DNA from 2 places in the Yoonia sp. D2-7 genome. Region 1 is predicted to be linked to the other one. Evidence: riboswitches for the same ligand, from Rfam matches in the RefSeq annotation. Region 1 holds a riboswitch; the other holds the start of a gene.
The links. Region 1 has a riboswitch for glycine ahead of AC0L7R_RS16255 (D-amino acid dehydrogenase). Riboswitches for the same ligand answer to the same signal wherever they lie in the genome.
Positions count from the first base shown of each region.

Region 1 (5,746 bases):
CTTGGGTCAATGTCCGACAGTATCAAAACCGTTATGCGCCTGAACCCTGACGCGGCAGAGGGCGACGCATATATGCTGAATTCGCCCTACAACGGCGGGACGCATTTGCCGGATGTGACTGTTGTGACGCCTGTGTTTGTCGATGGGAAAGCCGCGTTCTGGCTCGGGTCGCGTGGCCACCATGCGGATATCGGCGGGCGCACGCCGGGGTCGGGACCGCCTGACAGCACACATATCGATGATGAAGGCGTGCTGATTGATAACGTGCAGCTTGTGCGCGGCGGGCGGTTGTTGGCGGATGAGGCAGAGGCCGTGCTTGCATCGGGGAAATACCCGTGCCGTAACATCCCGCAAAACATGGCTGATCTGAAAGCCCAAGTTGCAGCGAACGAGACAGGCCGTCAGGCGCTGCTGAAAGTCTGCGAAACCTATGGGCCGGACGTGGTGACCGCCTACATGGGCCACGTGCAGGACAATGCCGCCGAATCCGTGCGGCGCGTGATTGATACGCTTGAAGGCGGCTCATTTGACTACGCGATGGATGAAGGCCAGCACATCAAGGTCAACGTGACCGTGGATCGCGAAAACCGTCAAGCTACTGTCGATTTCACAAGCACCAGCGCCCAGCATAGCGGCAATTACAACGCGCCGTTCGCGGTCTGTCGTGCTGTGGTGCTGTATGTGTTCCGCACGTTGGTAGGTAGTAATATCCCATTGAACGAAGGGTGTTTAGAGCCGATCACGATCATCACGCCCGAGGGCACGATGCTGAACCCGAGCTACCCAGCGGCGGTGATCGCGGGCAATACTGAAGTATCGCAAGCCGCGTGCAACGCGCTTTACGGCGCGCTGGGCGCGATGGCCTGTTCGCAGGCGACGATGAACAACTTCATCTGGGGCAACGACGATTTCCAGAACTATGAGACGATTGCGGGTGGCACGGGCGCTGGTCCGGGGTTTGCTGGTTGTGATGCGGTGCAGACGCATATGACGAACACGCTGATGACTGATCCCGAGATTTTAGAGAAACGGTTCCCCGTGCGGCTTGATACCTTTGGGATCAGGGCTGGGTCTGGTGGAGTGGGGCAATATCGCGGCGGGCATGGCGCATTGCGCGAATTGACGTTCCTGACGGATGTGACCGTGACGACGCTATGTTCGCACCGGGTGGTGCCTCCGTTCGGGGCGAACGGAGGCGGCGACTCCTTGCCGGGCGAAAACAGCGCACGGATGCCGGACGGGACTGTGGTTGCGTTGAAAGGGAACGACGAGATTGAGCTGCCAGCGGGGGCGACGTTTATTTTGAAATCACCGGGCGGCGGCGGCTGGGGGGCTGCATAGGCTATCGCGCATTTTCACAAGATTATGAGTTGAATTCATTTGATCGGAACGTAAGTTTCCGATACGAAACCCGCATGACGTCCGCACCGGGAGAGCCGGTTGGGTCCGTCGCCGAAGGAGCAACCGCCCCGGTCACTCTCAGGCAAATGGACCGGTGCAGGGCATAACACGCCGAAGAGAGACCTTAGATGGTCCGCCGAAGGAGCAAGCCCAGATTGGGTGAATCTCTCAGGTCCAAAGACGGCGGGGGCACGACGCGACAGCGTACAATGGCGGAGATTTTGCCATGCCTCATATTGCGATCCTAGGTGCCGGTATTACTGGTGTTACCACTGCTTATTCCCTTCACAAACGTGGCTTCGACGTCACCGTCTATGACCGCCAGCGATATGCTGCGATGGAAACCAGTTTTGCCAATGGCGGTCAGTTATCTGCGTCGAACGCCGAAGTTTGGAACCAGTGGTCGACCGTCCTGAAGGGCATCAGATGGATGTTGCAGGCCGACGCGCCGCTGTCTGTGAACCCGCGTCCGCAGTGGCACAAAATCTCTTGGATGGCGGAATTTCTGGGCAATATCCCGCGCTACAAGACGAACACGATTGCGACCACCAAGCTGGCCGTCGCCGCACGCGCTGGGCTGACCGAGATGGCGGATCACACTGGTGTTGATTTCGATTTCAGGCCTGCGGGTATCCTGCATTTTTATAAGACTCAGAAAGACCTAGATCACGCGCGGCGCGTGAATGGATTGCTGGTGCAGGGTGGTTTGACACGAACGGAACTGACACCGGACGAGGTGCTGGCGAAAGAACCTACGCTGCGCGGTGATATCCTTGGTGGGTTCTGGACCGAAAGCGATAGCACTGGCGATATCCACAAATTCACGGTTGGTTTGGCGGATTGGTTGAAGCGGCAAGGCGTGACGTTCAAGCTGGGCCATGCGGTTACGGATGTGCGGTCTGACGCCGACGCGGTAACGATTCGCGCGCAGGGCGAAGACCGTTATGACGGTGTTGTCGTAACTGCTGGTGTCGGATCACGTGCGATTGCGAAAAAACTTGGCGACCGTGTGAATGTCTATCCTGTGAAGGGCTATTCGATCACGGTGAACCTGCCGGATGCGGTATCGCAAGCAGGTGCGCCAAATGTGTCGCTGCTGGATGATAAGGCCAAGATCGTGACATCGCGGCTTGGTGTTGATCGGTTCCGTGTGGCGGGTACGGCTGAGTTCAACGGTGAAAACCGCGATATTCGGGCGGATCGGGTGAAGCCGTTGACCGAATGGGTCGAAACGCACTTCCCCGATGTGAGCACCGAAAGCGTTGTGCCGTGGGCGGGGCTGCGTCCGATGATGCCAAACATGATGCCGCGTGTGGGGCGTGGGCGGTCTGAACGCGTGTTTTACAACACGGGTCACGGTCACCTTGGTTGGACGTTAAGTGCCGCAACCGCGGACCTGATTGGTGGGACTGTTGCGGATGCGTTTCAGAAGCCACAGATCGGCACAACCCTTAGTGGTGAATTGAAAATGGGCTGACGAATGCCTATGTGGATACCAATTACAAAAGGGTATCCACATGTCATTTGAAGACGTTGTTCTTGGTTTATTGGGCGAAAATATTGTTTTTGTCTTGCTGGCGATCTTTATCGTCGTCTGCATTCTTGCTGGCGTGCGGATCGTGCCGCAGTCTGAAAAGTTTGTTGTAGAGCGGCTGGGACGTCTGCGGTCCGTGCTTGGGCCAGGCATCAACTTTATCGTGCCTTTTCTGGACCGTGTGCGTCACAAAGTCAGCGTTCTAGAACGCCAGTTGCCCGCGATGACACAAGACGCGATCACGTCTGACAACGTGTTGGTGCAGGTCGAAACATCCGTGTTTTACCGGATCATCGAGCCAGAAAAGACAGTTTACCGTATTCGCGACGTCGATGCCGCGATTTCCACGACTGTTGCAGGCATCGTGCGGTCAGAAATTGGCCGGATGGAGCTGGATCAGGTGCAGGCAAACCGTGCGACATTGATCGATGCGGTGCGTGCGCAGGTCGCGCAGCAGGTTGATGATTGGGGTATCGAAGTGACGCGTGCCGAAATTTTGGACGTGAACCTTGATGCGGCGACCCGTGCGGCGATGTTGCAGCAGTTGAACGCTGAACGTGCACGTCGTGCGCAGGTGACCGAAGCTGAAGGCCTGAAACGTGCAGTCGAATTGCAGGCGGATGCGGATCTTTATGCCGCTGATCAGGCCGCAAAAGCACGCCGCTTGAGCGCGGATGCCGAAGCATATGCAACCCAAGTCGTTGCTGTGGCGATTGCCGAAAATGGTTTGGAAGCGGCCCAGTATCAAGTCGCACTGAAACAGGTCGAAGCGTTGAACGCGTTGGGTGCTGGTGAGGGCAAGCAGACAATCGTACTGCCAGCCAACGCGCTAGAAGCATTCGGTAACGCGTTTAGTATGTTGAAAGGGAAGTAACATGTTGCATGAACAATGGTGGGTTTGGATGTCGGCAGCGCTGTTGTTGGCAACTGCCGAAGTGATCATTCCCGGTTACATCTTCTTGGGCTTCGCGATGGGCGCATTTGTCGTCGGTGGGCTGCTGTTGGTCGGGTTGGCTGGGCTTAGCTTGCCTATTACGCTGGTCGTTTTTGCTGTGTTGTCGCTGGCCGCCTATCTTGGCTTGCGCTGGGTGTTTGGTTTGAAAACTGGACAGGCCACGTTTTTCGACACGGATATCAACGACAACTAATCCCGACGCCGTTTCCCCCAAAAAAAGCCCGACGCGTAAAGCGCCGGGCAGGGGATGGTCGTACCGTGGGAGGCAGCTTTGCGAGGGGGACAGGGCAAAAGCTATCGGTCGACCGGCAGGGTAAACTTTTAGATGTGGGACATCAGGTCGGGGCTTGTGTCAGACATCCGCATCGCACGGCGTTTCAGGCCGTCACGCACTTGGTCCATGTCCATCGTCACCGGGCCAGCAACAGAACACGGGTAGCGGAATGTCGATGTGCCGCGCGCGATATCTACGCGGGCCTCAAAGGCACCTGCTGTTGCGTTGTAACGTACGTCTCCGAGGCTGATGTTCATAGTCTTTTTCCTTCGTGGGGGCCGCAAGGTGCGGCGATCGTGAGTGGTGGGAAGAACTGTGGATCAGTGTGTCGCGGCTTTGTGGGCTGCTTGGCGATATAGGTTCGCATTGATGATCTTGGGGCTTAGGGAGGTTGGCCCGAAGACGGTCAGTGGAAACCGAAGGCGGCGATCGTTCTGAACAACATCAACTGATGCTTCAAAGGCACGAAGCCGCTCATTATACCGTAGGTCTCTGATCTGCATTTGACTCTTCCTTGTCATTGCTTGTGCTAACAACTTAGGAATCGCAAAAAGGTTCCGAAAGGGGCGTCACGCCGACGTGAATCGGCGTGATTTTTCGAAATCGCATTGAAATATATGGATTTTATTGTGCGCCAAGTTGGCGTGTGACGCGCTGTATCTTAGTGGTTTGGCGATTCAGCCTGCGGTGACGCCATCTCGGATAGAATCGATTGTGTCGCTTCCAACGGGTTTTCGGCGCGCCATACCGGGCGACCAACAACCACGTGGTCTGCGCCGTTTGCGATAGCCTGTGCTGGGGTTGTGACCCGTTTTTGATCGCCAAGGTCCGCGCCAACAGGGCGTACACCGGGTGTCACGATCAGTTTGCCATCAGCTTGCGGAAGGGCGCGGATCAGCCCTGCCTCTTGTGGCGATGAAATAACGCCATCAGCGCCAGCTTCCATCGCGCGACCGGCACGTTCTTGCACCAAATCAGGGATCAACCCGTCTTTGACCATGGCGCCATTCAGGTCATCACGGTCCAAAGAGGTCAGAATTGTTACAGCGAGGATCTTAAGATCGGTGCCGGCAGCGCCTTCTTTGGCTGCTTTGACCACGTAAGGATCGCCATGCACGGTCAGAAAATCGAGATCATATTGCGCGATTCCCCGCACAGCCGCTTCGACTGTTGCGCCGATGTCGAAGAATTTCATGTCCAGAAAGATGCGTTTGCCGCGTTCCTGTTTCAGTTCGTTTGCAAGGGCCAGACCGCCGCCGGTCAACATGCCCAGACCAATTTTGTAGAAGCTGACGCTGTCGCCCAGTTGATCCGCCAACTGCAGGCCCGCAACCACGTTTGGCACATCCATTGCAACAATCAGGCGGTCATCAGCGGGCAGGGTCATCGGGCTATCCTTCATCTGGTTTTCCAGCGATTGAAGCAAAAGGCCCGAATGGTCAACGTTTTGGCCTGAATTAGTGGGTTCCAAACGAAAAAGGTGCAGTCCCTTGGGAAGGACCGCACCTTTCGTACATTAACCGCCGTAATCGTTACTAATGGCCACCCAACATGGGAACAGGCCAAACTATTAATCTACGCC
Region 1 is NZ_CM147912.1:3,282,263-3,288,008, reverse strand. It holds gene AC0L7R_RS16260 (hydantoinase B/oxoprolinase family protein) at 1-1,341, shown strand, start outside; glycine riboswitch at 1,503-1,595, shown strand; gene AC0L7R_RS16255 (D-amino acid dehydrogenase) at 1,628-2,878, shown strand; gene AC0L7R_RS16250 (SPFH domain-containing protein) at 2,919-3,809, shown strand; gene AC0L7R_RS16245 (NfeD family protein) at 3,811-4,083, shown strand; gene AC0L7R_RS16240 (orotidine 5'-phosphate decarboxylase) at 4,212-4,421, opposite strand; gene pyrF (orotidine-5'-phosphate decarboxylase) at 4,826-5,551, opposite strand.

Region 2 (5,746 bases), 940 kb from region 1:
ATATGGTAAATAGTCGGTCGGGGTGAAGGTCATGTCAGGCTCCGTAGGGTTAGGCGATCAAGGCGTTGTACGCAGCTTCATCCATGTATTCGTCCATCTGGGACGCATCAGACGGTTTGATTTTGAAAAACCAGCCCGCGCCGATTGCATCTTCGTTCGCAAGGGCGGGATTGTCCGCAAGCGCACTGTTCACTTCGATGATTTCGCCATCAATCGGTGCCATGATGTCGGAAGCGGCTTTGACGCTTTCGATCACGACAATTTCTTCGTCTTTGGTCACGGTTGTCCCGACATCAGGCAGTTCAACAAAGACGATATCGCCCAGTTGGGTCGTGGCGTGTTCGGTGATGCCAACGACAACAATATCACCTTCAGGGCGCAGCCATTCGTGTTCTTCAGTGAATTTCATGTATCTTCTCCGGTTCGTTTAACGTTTGAAATTTGCAGGTGTGAAAGGAAGTGCCGCGACCGTCAGTGGCAATCGTTTGCCGCGCAGTTCGCCATAGACCGTTGTTCCGATGTCCGCCTGTGCGACCGGCAGGTAGCCCATCGCCACAGGCCCACTGACAGTCGGACCAAAACCACCGGATGTGATCGCCCCAATCGGCGTCTCGTCCTCAATATGTGCAAACAGCGGCACGCCCTCGCGCATCGGTGCGCGTCCTTCAGGCAGCAACCCCACCCGTTTGCGATCCGCCCCGTCAGCCAGCTGGGCCAAGATGACGTCAGCGCCTGGAAACCCACCAGCGCGATCACCGCCACTGCGACGCACCTTTTGGATGGCCCAGTTCAGTGCCGCTTCAGTCGGGGTCGTGTCCGTATTTATATCGTGCCCGTAAAGGCAAAGCCCGCCTTCCAATCGTAGACTATCTCGCGCACCAAGCCCAATCGGGGCCACGTCGTCGTGCGCCAGCAGCGTTTGCGCCAATGTCGTGGCCTGTGCGGCGGGCACTGAAATCTCATAGCCGTCTTCACCGGTATAACCCGACCGCGACACCCAACAATCCGCACCTGCCAGCGACGCCGTGATCACATCCATGAAACGCATATCCGCGACCTTTGGATCAAGGGCTGCCAACACTGTTTCAGCAGCCGGCCCCTGCAATGCAAGCAAGGCACGATCCGTAACTTCGGTGACGCTGACATCGGCCAGGTTGGACTTGAGGTACGCAATATCATCCCGTTTGCAGCCTGCATTCACGACCATGAAGATATGATCACCCCTATTGGCAAGCATCAGGTCATCCATGATCCCGCCCGTGTCATTCGTAAGAAATCCGTAACGTTGACGATCCGGGGCTAGACCCAGAATGTCGACAGGTATCAACGTCTCTAAGGCCGTCGCGGCGGCGGCATAATCCGCCCCCTTGATGATCACCTGCCCCATATGACTGACGTCAAACAATCCAGCTTTGGTGCGGGTGTGCAGATGTTCTTGCATGACGCCCATCGGGTATTGAACAGGCATCGCATAACCCGCGAACGGCACCATCTTTGCGCCAAGCGTTTCGTGAAACTTATGTAGCGGGGTTTGCAATAGATCAGACATCGTAAGCCTCTTATCAATAACGGCCATCTCGATATGCTGATATCGCACGGCACCACTCTGGCACGAAAGCACTGCTTTCGCCTGTGATGCCCCCTCTGTCCGTGTGCCTGAGATTGCTATCCCTTCGGCGGGCACATTGCGTGCCACTCTCCAGAGTATTCGTCTCAACGTCGGTCCGTTTGCCTGAGAGTTTCCGGGGCGGTTGCTCCTTCGGCACCAACTTTTCTGGTTCTCCCGACGTCAAGTGCGGGCACTTTCACGTTTTCCGTGACAACAGGCAAGAGGTTATTTTGGTGATTTTGAGCCGAGGCGGTAAGTCTCGTTTTCACAAACGACAGACTGACACACCAAACACGAAATCGAATTGGGAAATGAACGGCCAACCCGCAGCGCCAAACCTTTGATGCTCAAGATTGTCCTCGTGGCTATCGCATGCCAAGCCAGATGAAAGCTTTCAGGAAATGCTATTCCGTTTTCACTATTTTCATAGACATTGGCGCTGAAGACATCACTTTCCCGACTCGGGATACCCCCAATGGCACCCCCAAACTGGGGGTATCGCATCAAACGCCGCTGGACGGCATCGGACAAACGATATCGACAAAACCTTTGTATGTAAGGCCTAACCGGATGTCATTGGATAAAACTGGATAGTGAAATGGTGCCCCCACACGGACTCGAACCGCGGACCTACTGATTACAAATCAGTTGCTCTACCAGCTGAGCTATAGGGGCACTGCGGCTGCTTTTAGAAAAGGATTCTCACCTCCGCAACCCCTCTTTTTGCGCTTTCGCAAGAAAAATGACTGCAAGCAATCCGACGCAGGTAATCATCAGTGCTGCGGGTGCGGCTTCACTGATATTTTCGAGCGATGCCTTCGCATGGACGCGGGTCGCCAAAGTGTCGTAACTAAAGGGTCTTAAAAGCAAAGTTGCCGGTAGCTCCTTCACCGCGTCCACGAAAACCAGCAGCAAAGCTGACCCGACAGAGGCCCGCATCAAGGGCAAATAAATGCGTTTCAAAACGCCGCCGGATGACTGTCCAAGCGACCGTGCAGCCATCGGAAGGCTCGGTGACACCCGACCGAACGCTGCGTCAGCTGTCCCCTGCGCGATCGCGAAGAATCGCACAACGTAAGCAATGACCAAAACGCCAGCTGTTCCTGTCACCAACAGCCCCGGATCTCGTCCCGTCAACGCCAGCACCGCGTCCGCGAAACGGTTATCCAACGCCGCAAGTGGCACCAAGATGCCCAAACCCAGCACGGCGCCCGGTGCCGCGTAGCCGATCGCCGTCACTGGCATCAGCAACCGTGGCAGTTTTCGCCGCGACAGACGGACCCCGTACACCATGAACAGACCACCCAAGACCGTCAGGATCGCGGCGAGGCCTGCGACGGTGACAGTATGCAGCAACGCCTTGCGCAATCCCGGTGCCACCCATTGTCCGGCGTCTAACGCGTGAGACGTCAAAACGGACACAGGCAACACGAACCCGACCAAGATAGGCAACAGACACACCAAGAACGCAAACGCCCCCTGCCCGCCTGAAAGCTGTGTCAATGACACTGGTCTCTGACCACGGGCCGAGGCGAAGAATTTACTACGGCGGCGGCTTAGCTTTTCAAGCGTCACAAGAAACACGATCATACCGAGCACGCAGGTCGCCAATTGCGCCGCACCGCCAAGGTTCCCGCCCTGCAGCCAAACCGTAAAAATCCCAGTCGTCAGAGTTTGCACGGCAAAATAATCCACGGTGCCGAAATCATTGACGGTTTCCATCATGACAACAGCAACGCCTGCGGCAATGGCCGGACGGGCAAGCGGAAGACCCACGCGGAAAAACCGCCCAAAAGGACCAACACCCAGGGCACGGGCAACTTCAAACCCTGCCCCCGATTGTTCGCGGAATGCGGCGCGGGCCAGCAAGTAGACATAAGGATATAGCGACGCCGATAGAACGATGACCGCAGACGATCGCGTGCGGATCGCTGGAAAGGCGTAATCCGCCGCGTTTTCCCACCCCATCATGTCACGCAACGCGGATTGAACTGGCCCCGCGTACTCCAAGAAATCGACCAAGGCGTAGGCACCAACGTAGGCCGGAACGGCTAAGGGCATCAGCAACGCCCATTGCAACCACGACCGACCTGGAAAGCGGTACATCGCCACGATCCATGCGGTGATTGTACCAACAACGGCCGTCAACGCACCGACGCTGAGCATCAAGATGACAGTATTGCGCAGATATCGCGGGAATGTCGTCGATATCAGATGCGGCCAGATGTTATCGGTCGGTGTCAAAGCAAACCAGACAACGGCTGCAATCGGCAAAACAACCAAGACGGCGATGATAAGGGCACCCATCGACCAGCGATCGATCCCACGACGATTTGCCTTCAGCGGCAATAACTGACGGATTTGCTCAGACATAAAAAGCCGATAGCTGAAAGCAGTTTAACTGTCCAGAAATTGGACTATGATAAACGGACGCAATACCAAAGGCTCGGATCACATGGAAATCGTATATCACATCGGTGCAAACTGCACGGACGAGGATCGTTTGCTTAAATCGTTGCTACGCAACGTCGATGTCCTATCCCAAGATGGGGTCAAGGTACCGGGGCCGAGCAAATACAGGCGGCTTATCCGCGAAACGATCCAAGGGTTGGACGGGGCGACGCCGGCGCCCGAAACGCGGTCTATCATGCTCGATGCGATCCTTGATGATGAACCGACAGAGCGGCTAGTTCTGTCGAATTCGAACTTTATCTGCATCTCCAATCGGGTGTTCGATAAGGGCGTGTTCTATGCTTTGGTGGAACCGAAGGTGCGCGGATTGCTTCAGCTGTTTCCGGGGGACGATATTGAATTGTGCATCGCCCTGCGCAATCCGGCGACATTCATTCCGGAAAACTTTTCGAAATCGAAGTTTGACGACCTCGGGACCTTCATGAGGGGAATGCAACCGATCGACGTCCGGTGGTCAGATGTGATCAAACGCATCCAGTACGTCGCGCCGCATTGCAGGCTATCGGTCTGGTGCAACGAAGATACGCCGCTGATCTGGGGCCGCTTGATGCGCGAAATTGCGGGCGTTCCAGATAGTGTGCCATTGATCGGAACTTACGACCTGCTGGCCACGATTATGGAAAAAGAAGGCATGCAGCGGATGAAGGGGTATTTGAAAAACAATCCGCCCCCCACGCCACAGCATGAACTCAAGATCATTCTCGCATTCTTGGACAAATATGCGCTGGATGACGCACTGGACGAAGATATCGACCTGCCGGAATTTACCCACGAACTGGTTGACCAATTGTCTTACCAATATGATGCGGACGTCGATTTCATTCGGTCCATGCAGGGCGTGAACTTCATCACGCCCTAACAAATGACGGATTACATGCCCAATGCGGCCATGTACATTTCCATGACGGCTTCTTCTTCGGCCAGATCGTTTGCGTCCCGTTTGCGGATCGCGATCAGCTTGCGGATCACCTTGGTGTCGTACCCACGGCCTTTTGCTTCGGCCATGATCTCTTTCTGGCCGTCAGCGATGTCTTTCTTTTCGGCCTCAAGGCGTTCGTAACGTTCAATGAACTGGCGCAACTCTTGGCCGGCAACGGTGCTGGCGGTATCGGAAATAACGTCGCTCATGATGGTCTCCTCTGGGCGTCACAAATAAGGCGTATCGCCCTTCCCTAGCGACCCGCGCCCGGCATCGCAACCCTTGCAAGCGCAAGCCCTGAGCGTTAGGGCTGCCCCGGTCAAACAAAGGGGAATACGATGGAATGGTTGGTATGGATCGGCGCTGCGATCTCGATGATTGGGCTGGTCGGCATCGTCTATAGCATCGTCGCCGTAAACGCGGCCCGCAAAGCGGGCTTGGACGATGACGCGCTGCGGCTCAAACTCACTAGTATCCTGCCGATCAATATCGGGTCCCTGCTGTTTTCGATCTTAGGCCTGATGATGGTCGTCATGGGCGTGTTGCTGGGGTAACGCACGATTGGACCCTCTTGCGACTAGACCTTCGCAGTCAGGCCTTCTAAAAGACGCGCATGGATATTCGTCAGATCACACCGACCTACGCTGTCAGCCCGCAAATCGCGCCTGACGATTGTGCAGCCATCGCAGACGCCGGATTTAAAGCAATCATTTGCAACCGGCCCGACATGGAAATCACACCAGATT
Region 2 is NZ_CM147912.1:2,343,047-2,348,792, forward strand. It holds gene gcvP (aminomethyl-transferring glycine dehydrogenase) at 1-33, opposite strand, end outside; gene gcvH (glycine cleavage system protein GcvH) at 50-409, opposite strand; gene gcvT (glycine cleavage system aminomethyltransferase GcvT) at 428-1,549, opposite strand; glycine riboswitch at 1,711-1,796, opposite strand; tRNA gene AC0L7R_RS11470 (tRNA-Thr) at 2,209-2,284, opposite strand; gene AC0L7R_RS11475 (ABC transporter permease subunit) at 2,312-3,982, opposite strand; gene AC0L7R_RS11480 (hypothetical protein) at 4,065-4,940, shown strand; gene AC0L7R_RS11485 (DUF2312 domain-containing protein) at 4,952-5,209, opposite strand; gene AC0L7R_RS11490 (hypothetical protein) at 5,339-5,554, shown strand; gene AC0L7R_RS11495 (TIGR01244 family sulfur transferase) at 5,614-5,746, shown strand, end outside.
Region 2: it holds a riboswitch for glycine, as region 1 does, so the genes downstream of both, gcvT (glycine cleavage system aminomethyltransferase GcvT) here and AC0L7R_RS16255 (D-amino acid dehydrogenase) in region 1, are expected to answer to the same signal.